Regions from separate parts of the Jeotgalibaca sp. MA1X17-3 genome, predicted to be linked through region 1. Evidence: predicted binding sites of a transcription regulator. Region 1 holds the regulator's gene; the other holds the start of a gene.
What was found. Region 1 encodes LexA, which represses DNA repair genes until DNA is damaged. Its sites were predicted from a motif close to CNAACANNTGTTNG; they were not measured.
Positions count from the first base shown of each region.

Region 2: uvrC (excinuclease ABC subunit UvrC) is a predicted target of LexA. The motif match lies at 2,675-2,688, and genes of this name have one in related genera.

Region 1 covers NZ_CP090983.1:1,347,858-1,354,153, reverse strand. Annotated here, with positions in the region: gene LZ578_RS06790 (ABC transporter ATP-binding protein) at 1-1,711, opposite strand, end outside; gene LZ578_RS06785 (ABC transporter ATP-binding protein) at 1,711-3,462, opposite strand; gene LZ578_RS06780 (YneF family protein) at 3,484-3,774, opposite strand; gene lexA (transcriptional repressor LexA) at 3,991-4,614, shown strand; one part of gene LZ578_RS06770 (IS3 family transposase) at 4,703-5,652, opposite strand; one part of gene LZ578_RS06770 (IS3 family transposase) at 5,652-6,129, opposite strand; partial or broken gene LZ578_RS06765 (adenine phosphoribosyltransferase) at 6,205-6,296, opposite strand, start outside.
Region 2 covers NZ_CP090983.1:2,145,275-2,151,570, reverse strand. Annotated here, with positions in the region: gene LZ578_RS10725 (DegV family protein) at 1-744, opposite strand, end outside; gene uvrC (excinuclease ABC subunit UvrC) at 840-2,627, opposite strand; gene LZ578_RS10715 (LacI family DNA-binding transcriptional regulator) at 2,774-3,817, shown strand; partial or broken gene LZ578_RS10710 (sucrose-specific PTS transporter subunit IIBC) at 3,969-5,348, shown strand; gene LZ578_RS10705 (sucrose-6-phosphate hydrolase) at 5,401-6,296, shown strand, end outside.

The DNA of each region.
Region 1 (6,296 bases):
CATGAGTCCCACGTTCTACAATTCTACCCTTTTCTAAAACTAAGATTAACTGAGCATCTCGTATGGTAGAAAGACGGTGTGCAATCGCAATGGTTGTGCGACCTTTCCGCATCTTCTCCATACTTTGTTGAATTAGATTTTCAGTTTCCGTATCAATACTTGCAGTTGCCTCGTCAAGAATTAATACTTTTGGATCGCGAATAATCGTGCGAGCAAACGAAATTAATTGACGTTCTCCACTAGAATAACTTGCTCCTCTTTCAATTACCTTCGCATGATACTCATTTGGTAAACTTTCAATGAAATCGTCTGCATGAACAAATTCAGCTGCTTTTTCAATAGCTACATCCGGAATATTTTCATCCATTAATCTTATATTGCGTGAGATGTCACCGTAGAAAAGAAAAGAATCTTGTAAAACGAGACCCATTTTTTCACGGATTTCTTCCATTGGATAATCTTTAATCGATTTCCCATCTATTAAAATATCACCTTCTGTAAACTCATAAAAACGCATCAGAACATTAATAATTGAACTTTTACCACTTCCTGTGTGGCCGACTAATGCAACGGTTTCTCCTGGATGGGCAGTAAAGGAGATATCTTTTAAAACGTCTTGCTCCCCATCATATGAAAAGGTAACATTTTTAAATTCAATTTTTCCATTAGTAATTTCTAGTCCTTCTTCTTCTTGTTGTTCAGGAACTAGTTCAGGATTATCTAATGTACTAATTACACGATAACTTGACACAATTCCATCCTGGAAGACACTTAAGTTATCCATCATCATGCCTAGAGGTCGGAAAAAATTAGTAATGTAGGTTGTAAAGGAGTAGATAATTCCTACTTCTACAAAACCATCGAAAGATTGAAAACCAAAAAGATAAAGAACCATCGTTAAGGCAATAGCTTGCAATAAACTAATAAAAGGATAAAGAAGCAATGCATTCATTTTTACCATTGCTATTCTGCCATTTGCATAAGACTCATTGATATCATCAAAATCTTTTTGTAATCTTTTTTCTTGTCGGAATTGCTGAATGATCGACATTCCTAATATATTTTCATTTAATTTTGTATTAAGTTCACTCAATCGTTGACGCATCGAACGATAAATTTGAGTGCTATATTTTTGATAGATCCAAACCATAAGCCCCATCATTGGTAAAAACAGTAAGAATAGTAGCGTAACTGATTTATTCAAAATCCACATAGCAATAAATACAGAAACGATACTTAACAGACCTTCTGCAAGAGCAAGAAAAACAGCCCAAAATTCTTTTATTGTTTCAGTGTCATTGGTAATTCGAGATACAATAGACCCCGCTGGTGTTTGATCAAAATAACGCATCCCTAGTCCATTTATTTTACGAAAGAGATGATTTCGTACATTTTGAACTGATTTTTCCGATGCCATCTTGAATATATAATTTTGAAAGTACATCGTGACCATTTTAAAAATAATAGTCAGCATATATAATCCAGCAAATTGTAATCCAATTTCAAAAGTAGCATTATTTTTAGTTACATAATCATCCAAAAATATTTGGATGATTCGCGGTGATATGACATTGGCAGCAGCTAGTCCGATACCGAAAAGCAATGATGTAAAAAATTGCTTTTTATAGGGGGCGGCAAATACAAAGATTTTCTTTAGGACACTCATTTGTTCTTTAAAAGAAAAAGATTTTGACCATACAGATTTTTCCATTATTCATCCTCCCCTTCCAATTTACTTTCTAGCTGTTGTTTTTCATACATTTGTCGGTACCAACCATTTAAAGCCATTAACTCTTCATGATTTCCACGTTCAGAAATTTTTCCGTCTTCTAAAACGATAATCTCATTGGCGTGCATCACACTACTAATTCGATGTGCAGCAATAATGGTTGTTTCACCATTTCTTTTTTCTTTAAGATTCTCTAATATTTTTTCTTCTGTCTTCGCATCAACTGCAGATAAAGAATCATCGAGTATCAACAATTCTGGATTAGTAACAACTGCACGAGCAATCGCAACACGCTGTTTCTGACCTCCTGAAAGAGACACCCCACGTTCACCTACTAAAGTATCGTATCCATTCGTAAAGTCTAAGATATCTTCATGAACGTCTGTAATTTTAGCTGCGGACTCTACTTCTTCTTGAGATAGAAATGGATCGGCAAAGCGAATATTATCTCTAATATTTGTTGAGAAAAGGAAGTTATCTTGTGGAACATATCCAACTCCATTCAAAAGGCTATCTAGAGTATAATGGCGAATATCAATTCCATTATATTGGATGGAACCAGTATATTGATCATACTCACGAAGGAGTAAATTGAACAACGTACTTTTACCTGAACCAGTTCTTCCAACAATCCCTAAGGTTTCTCCTTTTTTCAAAGTAAAATGAATATCAGTTAATGCATCATGCTCTGCATTCACATATTGAAAACTTTTGATATCCACTTGTAAATCGCCATCTAAAGATTGATTGATTGCTCCATCCTTTTCAACGATATGGGACTCCTCTGTCATTAACTCCTCAATTCGGTTATAACTGGCACTTCCTCTTTCTAAAACATTAAGTAAACGACCGGCTGCTAACATAGGCCATCTCATTAATCCAATATAGCTAAAGAAAGTAACTAAGGCACCAATTGTCATTTCCCCATTCATGATGAATAATCCACCAAAAATAAGAGAAAGTGCATATGAAATTCCAATAATGAAATTAATCGATGGACCAAACAAGGAATCAATCACATAAACTTCTTTATTTTTTTCTACTACATCATTAGTTCTTTTTTCAAAGTCCTCTATATCTAACTCTTCTTCTCCAAATGTTTTAATAACTTTAACACCCGTAATACTTTCTTGCGTTTTGTCATTCAAACCAGAAAAGGCAGCTTGTGCTTTTCGGAAATTTTTGTGCATTCTTTTTCCCAACAAACGAGCTACAATTGTTAAAGCAGGTAATGGAAGCATCGCTATCAATGTTAATTTCCAATTGACAAAAAATAGCATAGTTATAAGTGTAATTCCTCCAGAAGAAATAGAATCCGCTAACGTAAGAATTCCAGCTCCTGCAACTAAACGAATAGCATTCAAATCGTTAGTTGCATGGGCCATTAAATCACCTGTCCGGTATTTCTGGAAAAAGATGGCATCCATCTTCGTAAAGTGATGGAACAAACGAGACCGCATAATTTTTTCAAGTTTAGCTGAAGTTCCCCAAATTTTCATTCTCCAAATATAACGGAAAAGATACTGAGCTATTCCACAGGCTAAAATAATCCCTACCTGAATAAGAAGAGTTCGGCTAGTTAGTGTTTTCAGACTAATTTGATCAATAATATTTCCGACAATTCGAGGAGATATCACTTGAATAATTGCGACCATCACCAAAAAGAATATTCCAATACTATAAGCTTTCCATTCTTGTTTAAAGAACCATTTTAATCTTTTAAATATTCCCATTCACTTGATACCTTCTTTCTTTTACAAAAATAAAAAAAGTGGACCAAAAACATGCATCCACAATTTGTATCTATTCAACTTATTTTTTTTCTTTTTTGAAGATTGTGCCTTCATCGATGCCATAATTTGTTTTACTTTGCGTTCAGATGGCTTTTGTCCCATCTGCATCATCATCGATCGTAACATATCTTCAGAAAAAGGAGGGTTTTCTTCAAAATAATTCATCATATACTTACGTGAAAGAAAGAATCCACCCACTGCACCTAAAATTACTCCTAAAACTACAATAAAAATCCAAGCTCCTGTACTCATTCATATCCTCCTCCCAAAAGTTATCATTAAACCATTTTACAAGAATACCACAAAAAAAGAAATAGATATGACTGCTTTCTTCTTCTATTTTTAAATAGCAGACTTTTTTCATCTATTCTAGCTGTTTTTTATCATTCATACGAACATCTGTTTGATTACAATGTTTGACTATGCTACAATAAACATATAAATAATAGTAACGGAGATGATGCTCTCATGACAAAAAGTAGAGACACCCGGCAAATGGAAGTACTGCTTTTCATATATAACGAAGTACAGAAAAAGGGATATCCTCCAACTGTTCGTGAAATTGGAAATGCAGTCAATCTTTCTTCTACTTCCACTGTGCACGGGCACCTATCAAGACTAGAAAAATCAGGATATATTTATAGAGATCCTACAAAACCACGTGCAATAGAAGTTAGCGAAACTGGATTAACGAAACTTGGTGTAAAATCAAATCAAATGCCCTTACTTGGTACTGTAACAGCAGGAGAACCAATCCTTGCTATAGAAGAAGCAACCGACTTTTTCCCAATACCTCCTGATTTACAATATGTTTCAGAAGACTTGTTTATGTTAAAAATTCGCGGTGATAGCATGATTAACGTTGGTATACTAAGTGATGATTCTGTTATCGTTAGAAAGCAAACGTCTGCTGAAAATGGTGATATCGTTATTGCTATAACGGATGAAGATGAAGCAACCTGTAAAAGATTTTATAAAGAAAAAGACTATTATCGACTACAACCTGAAAATAATAGTATGTCCCCAATTATATTAGAAAACGTTCAAATCCTAGGGAAAGTAGTAGGGTTATACAGAAGTCATATTTCATAATTTTATTAAAAAAAGAAAAAGCCAGGGTAATTATAGTGACCCCAAAAAGTTAGACTTTTTTGCAGAGTAGATTATTCTACTCTGTTTTTTATGCGCTTTGTTTTAAAGAAGGTGATGATAATCGGTATTCAATTGGACTTAACCAATTAAGTTTCTCCTTCATTCGATCGTTATTGTAATAATTAATGAAGATCACTATTGCTTTCTTTAATTCCCCGTAACTTTTATAAATACGTCCATGATACATTTCCTGTTTCAATATACTAAAGAAGTTCTCCATTGGACTGTTATCGAAGCAGTTTCCCTTACGGGACATACTTTGGAAAATGTTGTTGTCTTCTAATTCTACACCATAGGCCTTCATTTGATACGCCCAGCCCTGATCTGAATGGAACATTCGTCTATATTTACACGTTCTCGAAGCCTGGATAGCGTCATTTAAAGCTGCTATAATGCTTTCGCCATTGGGTTGTTTAGTCACTTTAAAACTAATGATCTCGCGATTAAATAAATCCATAAATGGATCGAGGTATAACTTTTTAATTTGCAAACGACCTGATTCGTCTTTCTCATAATATTTAAACTCCGTCGTGTCCGTAGTGATTTTTTGATAAGGGATAGAGGAGTTAAACCGTCCATTTATACGATTAGGAGCTAGAACTCCGACGTTACCTTTATAAGAACTGTATTTTCGTGATTTTCGAGAATAAGATTTAACGCGGATATCAAGTTCAACCATGAGTCGCTGAAGCTTTTTATGATTGATTTCAACACCATACTTAAGTAACTCTTTTTTCATACGTCGGTACCCATAATCAGCGTGCTGCTTTCTTATAGTCATCATCACTTCTTTGATTTCTTTATCTGGGTCTTCTCGATCAAAACGTTTTTGCCAGTACATATACGTTGATTTAGGAAATTTTACGACCTCAAGAATGTCTTTTAATTTGAATCGTCCTCGGAGGGTGTGAATGACTCTTGAGATTTGTTCGTTGCTTTGTGCGATTCCTCGCTCCGCAACCTCCTGAGTTCTTTTAAAAAGGCGTTCTCTATTTCTAAACGATGGACTTGTTTTTTCAACTCTTCAATATGGGGTTCTTGAGACCCGTTGGTCTCACGAGACTCTTGGTCTTTAGAATGTTGATCTGGAGTCATTTTAGGCGGTCTTCCTTTCGCTTTAGAAAGGCCTTCCATACCTTCGCTATGAAAGACTTGAACCCATCTTGCCAAGAGACTGGGATTATTAATTTCAAGTTCTATAGCGAGATTCTGATAGGACATTTCTGTAGTTAAATATAACTCTACCGCATTTACCTTGAATTGAACAGAATAACTCTTATTTTGACGACTACGTTTTAAACTATCCTTTCCCATTGCTTTATAGCTATTCACCCATTTTTTAACAGTTGAATCAGACGTAACACCATATTTATTGGCGAGGTAATAATATCCCCCTTTGCCATTCATATAATCTTCAACGATTTTTAATTTCAACTCATAACTATATTTAGCCATGAAAATACCCCCAAAAGATAGATTTTTAAGGTCTAACTTTCGGGGGTCGGCTCATAATTCCCGGCTTTTTCTTTTTTAATATTCCATTAATGTGAAGATATCGTACCCTTTTACTTGTTCTCTTCCCTTTAAATCAAGTAGTTCGATTAAAAATGCAAGTCCAACTA
Region 2 (6,296 bases), 800 kb from region 1:
AGTAATATATTCTTTCATTTCTTGGACGATTTCATGATCATTTGTATGAACAATCAAAATGGTTTGTTCTTTTATTTGATCGGCTTCTTTTTCAAGACGTTCATACATTCGATTCAATACCCTTTTACGACCCCGGAATTTCTCTTGTGGAACCAATTTTCCATCTACTACTTGCAAAAGAGGGTGAATATTGAGTAAAGAACCTAAGAAGGCACCAGATTTCGAAAGACGCCCACCTTCTGCTAAATAATTTAAATCTTGGACCGTAAAAAGTGAAACCGTATGATCAATCATGAACCGTACTCGTTCTTCAATTTCATCTATAGAAAAGCCATTTTCTAGCATTTCAATGGCTTCTCGTGCCATCAGAGCAATCCCTAAAGAAGCATTCTGTGAATCGATAATCCGTAAATCCCATTTCGGGAATTCCTCTTTAACTTGATTATAAGCAATCATTGCTGTTTGATACGTCCCAGATAATTCAGAAGAAAGAGTAATATAAATGCTGTTCTCACTTTTCATAGCTAATTTATGAAAACATGTATAAAATTTTTCTAAAGATACTTGACTGGTACGAGGGTGCTTTCCTTCTTTAATGAAATCATAGATTTTTTCATTCGTAATTTCATACATATCTGTATATTCCTGATCGCCCATAATAACAAATAAAGGTAAAACTTCAACTTGATTTTCTTCAAGATAGGATAAAGGTAAATCACAAGCACTATCGACAATAATCTTCATTCATTTTCCTCCTCCAAAATATTTGGAATGAATATCTTATTTCAGTATATCATTTTTAAACAAACAAAAAAATGTTTTGGAGGACCAGAAGATGATTATCCTTTTTTTACTTCTGCAAAGGTGGCTAAGATACTATGTGCTACTTTTTCAGGTATACCTAGTTTTTTGAAATCATCTATGGAAGCTTCACGTATATTTTTTAATGTTCTAAATTCTTTCAACACTTTTGTACGTGTTTTTGGTCCCACTCCATTAATTTGATCCAGTTGAGAAGAAAAGCTGTTTTTCCCTCGTATTTGTCGATGGAAAGTAATGGCAAAGCGGTGAACTTCTTCCTGGATTCGTTGTACCAAATGAAAAGCTTGGCTATTTGGACTTAATTTGATGATTTCGTATTCATCACCAAATAAAAGAGAAGCTGTTTTGTGTTTACTATCTTTAACCATTCCCACTACAGGAATATCTAGTCCTAATTCGTCTTCAAGCACTTCTTTAGCCGCACGAATTTGAATTTTTCCACCATCCATTAAAATTAAATCAGGAAGAGGGCGACTTTCTCGCAATAAACGGGTATATCTTCTGCGAATGACTTCTTGAGTTGTCGCAAATTCATTACTTCCTTCAACCGTTTTAATTTTAAATTTACGATAAGAACTGGGGTCTTGTTTTCCATCTCGATAGACTACCATAGCAGAAACGGGGTTCGTTCCCATTATGTTCGAGTGGTCAAAGGCTTCGATCGTTTCAATATATTCACTTCCCAAAGCTTCAGAAAGTTCTTGAATAGCTCCAATCGTTTTTTTCTTATCTCGTTCAATCATCATAAATTTTTCGTTTAAAGCTAATTCACTGTTTGTAATCGCTAATTCTAAGATACTCTTCTTGCTTCCTCTTTTAGGAACGTGTACTTTTGTATTCAAAGTTTCAGTAAGTAAATCTGTGTCTACACCTTCAGAAACCAAAATTTCTTTCGGTAGAATATGGTTTTGTTCTTGATAAAATTGAACGATAAAAGATACTAACTCTTCTTCCGGAATACCATAACAAGGAAAAAGGGCAGCTTCCCGTTTAATAATTGTAGATTGTCGTAAAAGAAAGACTTGGATACTCATCCAACTCTTATCCATATGAAATGCAAATACATCTCGGTTTGTGTAGTCCCGTGACATAATATTTTGTTTTTCGACAGTCGTTTCAATGTAATGAATTTGATCCCGATAGTCGGCCGCCAATTCAAAATCTAACTCATCCGCAGCATGTTTCATTTTATGGACGAGGTCATTTTTAATATCTTTTACTTCACCATTTAAGAAGCGAGAGATTTTTTTGATTTGCTCTTGATATTCTTCAGAAGTTACTTCATGATCGCAACAACCAATGCATTGTCCCATGGAATAGTAAAGACAAGCTCTTTTTTGATTTTTAGCACATTTTCGTAATGGATACACCTTTTGAATAAATTGTTGAGTCTCCGTAGCGGCATAAACGTGAGGATACGGTCCAAAATAAATACCACCATCTTCTTCTACATAAGAAGAGATGATTAGTTGCGGGTCTTTCTCATTCGTAATTTTTAAATAAGGATACATCGTTCCTTGCTTTAATTTGATGTTATAGTGCGGTTGATATTGTCTAATTAAGCTGATTTCAAGTAGCAAAGATTCTTTGTCGGTAGACGTAACGATAAACTCAAAATGATCGATATCGGCAACTAGTAGGGCAGTTTTTCCTTCATGCTTTCCATGAAAATAAGACTTTACGCGATTTCGTAAATTCTTTGCTTTCCCGATATAAATGATTTCATTTTCTTTATTCTTCATAATATAACAGCCAGGTAAGTCTGGCAGCAGCGCTAATTTGTTTTCAATTTGTTCTCTGCTCATTTTGTTCATCCTTTATATCACTGGTATCAATTATTATATCACAGAACCAAACATTCGTTCAGTAGAAGGATTAAGGATCACAAACCAGTTTTAGCTACTAAAATAGGTTTTCTTTTTCTGAAAAACAGAGTAATCAGTGAAAGGATATGCTATGCTTTGAAGAAAGAAATCGTAAAAAGAGAGGAGAACCTATGATTACTATTACTGATATAGCGAATAAAGCTGGGGTAGCAAAAAGTACAGTATCTCGCTATTTAAATGGTGGGTCTGTTAGTCCAAAAACTAAAATGAAAATTGAGAAAATTATCAAAGAAACAGGGTATAAACCAAATCCTTTCGCTCAAAGCTTAAAGGCACGTCGTACTAATTTAATTGGTACGATTATCCCACGGTTAGATTCTTATTCAACAAATGAAGCTCTTACAGCTATAGATGAGGAATTAAGAAAAAAGAACCGACAACATATGATTACGAATAGTAACCAAGATCCACTCATTGAAGTAGAGAATATCTATACACTTGCAAAACAAAAAGTAGATGGAATATTATTATTCGCTGGGGCAATTACCGATGCTCATCGTGTTGCTTTTCAAAAAATAGATATTCCTATAGTAGTCTTGGGACAATCCGTGGATGGACGAGCCTGTATTATTCATAATGATGAACAAGCAGGCTATGAAATGGGTAGCTATATAAGAGAGTTAGGACATGAACGAATCTTACTTCTAACGGTTACAGAAGCGGATATTGCTATCGGTCAAAGAAGAAAAAAGGGGATTATCCGTGCTTTACAAGAAAATTCAAATTGCACTTGGACAAGCCATGAGACTTCCTTTGTTTTTGATGAAGCGTACGAGGATTGTAAAAAAATTATTCAGAAAACGGATGCGACGGCAATTATCTGTTTGACAGACACAATCGCTTTAGCTGCTATGAAAGCCATCCATGAATTAGGTCTAAAAATTCCAAATGATTTTTCTTTAAGTGGTTTTGGAGGATACGCCGCAGGACAAATTGTGACTCCACCGATTACCACCGTTCACTATCCATATAAAAAATTAGGGAAACTAGCAGTTCAAACTTTATTACAGTCTATGGATGGAGGAGAAGTTCCTGAGCTTCAAGTCCTCTCTAACTCATTACATATTCAAGAGTCAACCTCAGGGTATCATCAACAATTAGATGCTTAAGAAAATAAATCTGCTCCTTTTATTTATTAAGGAGCAGATTTATTTTTATTTAAAAAAACAAGAGTTTTATAATTCACTCTAGACAAATAGAACCGGTTCCAATATAATGGGTTTAGAAATCGTTTACAACGAATCAAAAGGAGAGAGAAATATGTCAGAAAATAAAAGAATTGCTCGTGAGATTATTGAAGCAGTAGGAAGCCAAGACAATATTGAATCCATCGCCCACTGTGCTACTCGCCTTAGAATCATGGTGAAAGACAAAGAAAAAATTGATGAAGAGAAAATGGAAGGAATTGACAAAGTAAAAGGTGCTTTCTTCAATGCAGGGCAATATCAAATTATTTTAGGTACCGGTACCGTTAATAAGATATATGCAGAAGCAATTAATCTAGGAATGCCTGAAACGTCAACTTCTAATCAAAAACAAGAAGCTGGAAAAAAGGGAAATCCATTCCAACGTGCCATTCGTACTTTTGGTGATGTATTTGTTCCCATTATTCCTGTTCTCGTTGCAACTGGATTATTTATGGGATTACGTGGACTTCTTACACAAGATGATATTCTAGCATTAGTCGGACTTAGTTCTGCTAGTATCAGTGAAAACTTTATATTGTATACACAAGTATTAACTGACACAGCTTTTGCATTCCTTCCTGCGTTAGTAGCATGGTCTAGTTTCCGTGTTTTTGGTGGCTCTCCCGTCATCGGAATTGTATTAGGTTTGATGTTAGTGAATCCAGCCTTGCCAAATGCTTATGAAGTTGCTGCAGGGGATGCAAGTGCGATCATGATGTTTGGGTTTATTCCAGTAGTTGGATACCAAGGAACGGTTTTACCAGCCTTTATCGCAGGATTTTTAGGAGCTAAATTAGAGAAATTAATTCGCAAAAAAGTTCCAGAGTATCTTGATTTATTAGTTACACCCTTTGCCACTTTATTACTAATGAGCGTTATTTCTCTATTCTTCATCGGACCAATTTTTCACTCATTAGAACTAGTTTTATTAGATGCAACAGTGTGGGTATTGCAATTACCATTTGGTTTGGCTGGAATTGTTATAGGTGGCTTAAATCAATTAATTGTCATTACCGGAATTCATCATATTTTCAATTTCTTAGAAATTCAATTACTAGCCAATAACGGTGTAAATCCTTATAATGCCATTATTACAGCCAGTGTTGCTGCACAAGGTGGGGCTACATTAGCAGTTGCAATGAAAACAAAATCGAAAAAATTAAAAGCTTTAGCATATCCTTCTACACTTTCTGCTCTATTAGGTATTACCGAACCAGCTATTTTCGGGGTAAATCTTCGTTATGTTAAACCATTTATCTTTGGTCTAGTCGGTGGTGCAGTTGGTGGATTTTTGAGTTCCATTCTTGGTTTAGAAGCAACGGGAATGTCATTAACGGTAATTCCTGGAGCGTTATTATACTTGAATAGTCAGATTTGGATCTATTTGTTAGTAAATATCGTTGCTATGGCAGTAGCGTTTACGTTAACCTATCTCTTTGGTTTTACTGACAAAGCTCGTGAAGAAATTGAAGGGAAATAAATAAGAGGCTAATAAAGGAGAAACAATGATAAACAAAAAAGAAAATAGATTACAGTTTCATATTGTTCCCCCACATGGACTATTAAATGATCCGAATGGATTATCTTATTTTAATGGAAAACATCATGTATTCTACCAGTGGAATCAAAATGGGACGACTCATCAAAATAAAAGTTGGGGACATGTGAGTAGTGAAGACTTTATCAAATGGGAAACTCATCCACCTGCTTTAGAGCCAGGTGATTGGTTTGATAAAGATGGCTGTTATTCAGGAAGTGCAGTAATTGATCAAGAAAAGATGTATCTATTTTATACAGGAAACGTTCGAAATGAACGAGGTGAAAGAGAAAGCTATCAGTGTCTCGCAACGTCTGAAGATGGTATCCATTTTATTAAACAAGGTCCTATTCTGGAACAACCAAAAGGGTACACAGCTCATGTTCGTGATCCAAAAGTATGGCAAGATGAAACTGGATTATGGAACATGGTATTAGGTGCACAAACCCTAAAAGAAAAGGGTACTGCATTATTATATCAATCAAACAATTTAATAGATTGGAACCTAGTGAAAGATATCGGTGAAACCCTACCTTCAATGGGATATATGTGGGAATGTCCGGATTTCATTACGCTTGAAGACGATCAAGTATTCTTATACTGTCCACAAGGATCCGAAATAGATCGTCAACCAAATGAAAATTTATATCAATCAGGATATATAATCAGAAATGTATTGGAAGATGATACATGTAAACAACAAAGCTCAAAATTCCAAAAAGTAGATTATGGTTTTGAATTTTATGCACCACAAACCTATCAAGATTCAACAAATCGAACTATTTTATATGGTTGGTTAGGCTTGATGGATCCAGAAGTCGAGAAAACATTCCCGTCTGTAAAAGATGGATATATTCATGCACT